Regions from separate parts of the Halomonas sp. 18071143 genome, predicted to be linked through region 2. Evidence: predicted binding sites of a transcription regulator. Region 2 holds the regulator's gene; the other holds the start of a gene.
The links. The regulator sigma-54, encoded in region 2, starts transcription at its own class of promoters, with help from an activator protein. The targets are predictions, from matches to a motif close to TGGCACNNNNNTTGCTNT.
Positions count from the first base shown of each region.

Region 1: KVY02_RS12780 (CmpA/NrtA family ABC transporter substrate-binding protein) is a predicted target of sigma-54. The motif match lies at 1,007-1,024, and genes of this name have one in related genera.

Region 1 is NZ_CP078120.1:2,729,381-2,731,581, reverse strand. It holds gene KVY02_RS12780 (CmpA/NrtA family ABC transporter substrate-binding protein) at 1-925, opposite strand, end outside; gene KVY02_RS12775 (sigma 54-interacting transcriptional regulator) at 1,226-2,201, shown strand, end outside.
Region 2 is NZ_CP078120.1:1,434,681-1,436,881, reverse strand. It holds gene lptB (LPS export ABC transporter ATP-binding protein) at 1-90, shown strand, start outside; gene KVY02_RS06620 (RNA polymerase factor sigma-54) at 196-1,611, shown strand; gene hpf (ribosome hibernation-promoting factor, HPF/YfiA family) at 1,709-2,017, shown strand; gene ptsN (PTS IIA-like nitrogen regulatory protein PtsN) at 2,022-2,201, shown strand, end outside.

The sequences.
Region 1 (2,201 bases), 1.3 Mb from region 2:
CGCAGCACGGGTGGCCGTCCCAGATCTCCTTGGTGAGCAGGTGGATGAAGCCGATGCGCTCGAACACGGCGCGCTGATTGAACGGGTCGGGGGAGAGAAACCCATCGATGTTGCCCGCGCGCAGGTTGGCGACCATTTCGGGGGGCGGAATGACGCGAATCTGAATGTCCTGATCCGGGTCCAGGCCATGCTCGGCCACGTAGTAGCGCAGCAGGAAGTTGTGCATGGAGTACTCGAAGGGCACGCCGAAGGTGAAGCCTTTCCACTGCTGCGGGTCACGCTTGTCCTGGTGGTCGTTGTGCAGCACGATGGCTTGCCCATTGACGTTCTCGATGGCAGGCGTCACGAAGGCCCGCTGGGTCGAACCTGCCCCCAGGCTCATGGCCAACGGCATGGGGGAGAGCATGTGAGCGGCATCGTACCGGTCGTTCAGCGAGTTATCGCGAATCAGCGCCCAGCCAGCGGTCTTGATCACATTGACGTTCAGGCCGTAACGCTCATAGAACCCCATGGGGTGGGCCATGATGATGGGCGTGGCGCAGGTGATCGGAATGAAGCCGATGTCCAGCTCGGTTTTCTCCAGCGGGCCGAGGTTCTCCTTGACCGCCGCCTTGATCGACTCCATGGGCAGCAGCGTGGCCAGGGCAGCCGCCGCGGTGCCGCCACCCACCAGCTTCATGAATTGCCGGCGGTGCATGTCGCTATGGCCAAAGATGCCACGAACCAGCGCGCTCTCCACCACCCGATCCATGATCTGTTCGGCATTGCTGGGCGGCGCTTCGCCACCGGCCAGGGTGGCCTGATGGGAAGGTACGCTGGGGCGGGCAGGGTGGCACTGGTGGCAATCACACTGGCGGCCATGGATCAGCGATTGACGGTGATCGAAAGGGTTGCCGAGACTGCTGTGGTCATTGTTCTCTTTCATGGGCGTTCACCTCTCAGGAGCAAATGGGCTTCTAGCTGCGCCGTCTTGGTGCGAAACAGAGCGTTGCGGCACTGTTTCGGTAGTGCGACTTGTGTGCCACAACCGTTCGTTTTGTTTAAAGATTCATAAATTCAATAAGTTGTGGTGTTTGGTGGAATCTTGGAGGCCATGCTTGAAAACAACGATTTTTCGTTAATAACGATATTTCGTTGTTTAAATGACGAAATATCGTTATTGGCCCGTTGTTTGTATGGGTAGTGGGTATGTCGCCGCCATCGCCAGGAGATGCAGATGCCCCCCATGCCCATGACGACCGAGCCGTTGATGAGCGAGCCGTCGCTCAAGCTCATGGCCAGCCATGCCCCGCTGGCCATGCTAGTGGTCGACCCGCTGGCCGATGAGCTGGTGGCTGCCAATGCGGCGGCCTGCCAACTGTTGATGCTGGAAGAGGGCGATTGGCGGGCGTCGCCGTTCAGCCATCGGTTGAGCGCCTCCTTGCCGCTGTGGGTCAGCTTTACCGATGAGGTGTTGACTACCGGGCAGGCGTGGTCGGATGACCTGGTGGTGCTGGACAGCGTGCGTCAGCCACGCCGGGTAGAAGTCTTCGGTGAGCGTTTGCCGGACACCCCGCGGCTGTTGTTGACCCTGATCGACCGGCAGAAGGCCGAGCAGCGGCGCGCCCGGGCCGAGCTGGGGCGTCAGCATCGCCAGGGGGATGTAGGGTGGCAGCGCGTCGAGCAGGTGTTCGAGCGAATCGAAAGGCAGAACCAGCTGATTCTCAGCGCCGCGGGAGAGGGCATTTACGGGCTGGATGCGCAGGGCAGAACCACTTTCGTCAATCCAGCGGCCGAGCGCATTCTGGGCTGGAGCACCGAGGATATGGTGGGCCACGATGCGCATTTGATGTTTCACCATACCCATGCCGATGGCTCGCATTTCCCAGTGCAGCAGTGCCCCATTCATGCCTCGTTCAGCGATGGCCAGGTGCACCACGTCGACGATGAAGTGTTTTGGCACAAGAACGGTGAGGCGATTCCCGTCGAGTATACGAGCACCCCCATTTTCGAGATGGGGCGGCTGGTGGGGGCCGTGGTGCTGTTTCGCGATATCCGCGAACGCAAGCGGGCAGAGCAGCAGCTGCGCGATGCCCTGGAGGAGGTCGAGTCGCTGAAGCGGCGGCTGGAGCTGGAGAACGAATACCTACAGGAGGAGATCAAGGCAGAGGTCAATCACCGCAATATCGTGGGCAACAGCCCGGCGGTGGCCAAATTGATCC
Region 2 (2,201 bases):
GGACACATCATAGCCAGTGGAAACCCCCAGGAAATTCTCAATAACCAGAAGGTGCGCGACGTCTACCTGGGCGCCGACTTCCGCCTTTAAATAATGGCCCACGAAGACATTTTATTTAGTGGCATGCTTATTGCACTTGCACCAAACGGAGAGTCGCTCTAGGGTGGAGCTTTCTGATTAACGAGTGGTTCTCAGATGGTCATGAAAGCTTCTCTTCAACTGCGCATCGGCACACAGCTGACCATGACACCTCAGCTGCAGCAGGCCATTGCGCTGCTTCAGCTATCGACGCTGGACCTTCGTCAAGAAATTCAGCAGGCGCTGGATGCCAACCCCATGCTCGAACAGGAGGATGAGTTTGGCGAACAGGCGGTCAGCGAGCCTCAGGAAGCCGAGTGGGCAGACAGCATTCCCAACGAGCTCTCCGTGGACAGCGACTGGTCCGACACCTACCAGGACATGGGCAGCGCGGGCGGCAGTAGCGAAGGCCCGGACTTCGAGCGCCAGGCGGCCGGGCAGAGCCTTCACGGGCACTTGCTCTGGCAACTGGCCATGACCGACTTCTCTGCGCGTGAGCAAGCCATTGCCGAGAGCCTCATCGATGCGCTGGATGCCAACGGCTATCTGACCCAGCCGCTCAACGACATCCGCGAGGGGCTCAAGGCGCAGGGCCACGATGGCCTGAGCCAACGCGAGGTCGAAAACACCTTGCTGCGCCTGCAGCAGTTCGAGCCTACTGGCGTGTTCGCCCGTGACCTGCGCGAGTGCCTGATGCTGCAGCTGGCCGCGCTACCCGAAGACACTCCGCTGTTGATGCCCGCCAAGCGTCTGGTACGCCAGTTTCTCGAAGCGCTGGGCAAGGACGACATGCGCCTGCTGAAACGACGCCTGAGCCTCGATGACGAGCAGCTGGACGATGTCATTCGTTTAATCCGCAGCCTTGACCCTCGCCCCGGAAGCGCCTACGGCGTCACCGACGACAGCTATGTGACGCCGGACCTGGTGGTACGTCACGATCACGAGGGCTGGCATCTGGAACTCAACCCGGAAGCGCTGCCTCGGCTACGTATCCAGCCCGACTACGCCAGCCTGATCAAGCGCGCCGACAAGAGCCAGGACAACCAGTTTTTGAAAGAGCACCTCCAGGAGGCTCGCTGGCTGATCAAGAGCCTGTCGAGCCGCAACGACACGCTGCTGCGCGTGGGGCGCGAGATCATTGCCCGCCAGATAGGCTTCCTCGAGCAGGGTGAAGAGGCCATGAAACCGCTGATTCTGGCCGATATCGCCGAAGCGGTAGAGATGCATGAATCGACCATCTCCCGGGTCACCACCCAGAAATACATTCATACCCCGCGCGGGGTCTTCGAGCTCAAGTACTTCTTCTCCAGCCAGGTCAGCGGCCAGGAGGGCGGCGACAGCCACTCCAGCACGGCCATTCGAGCACGCATCAAGAAACTGATTCAGGACGAGCCGCCAGGCAAGCCACTCTCCGACAGTCGCCTGGTCACCCTGCTGGAAGAGGGTGGCATTACCGTGGCACGCCGCACCGTCGCCAAGTACCGAGAGTCGATGGGTATACCTTCGTCGAGCGAGCGACGCCGTTTGCGCTAGTTAAACGCTCTTGCCCAACAAACTCGCGGCGAGGGCTTTGCAATGGCCCAAAAAGGGTTACAATCGAAGTACAGTCCGATGGATAAGGAGCACGTCAATGCAAGTAAACATCACTGGTCATCACGTTGAACTGACTGACGCCTTGCGTGACTACGTAAACGAAAAGCTGGAACGCGTTGAGCGTCACTACGACAACATCACGACCGTCCAGGTCACCTTATCTGTCGAAAAGGAGCGCCAGCAAGCGGCTTGCACGCTGCATGCCGCAGGAGCAGACCTGCATGCGGAAGCGCAGGATAATGACATGTACGCGGCCATTGACGCCCTGGCGGACAAAATCGACCGTCAGCTGGTAAAACACAAGGAAAAAGCACAAGCCCGCGCCCAAGGCGCTGGCGTGCGTTAAACCGATGACGTTGGAAACCATACTCCCCCCGGAGCGCGTGCTGTACGACGTGCCCGGGGGCAGCAAAAAAAGGGTGCTGGAGTTTTTCAGCACCTTTATCGCTCAGAACACGCCCAGCCTGGACAGTCAGGAAGTCTTCAGTCGCCTGATTGGCCGTGAACGGCTGGGCAGCACTGGTATCGGC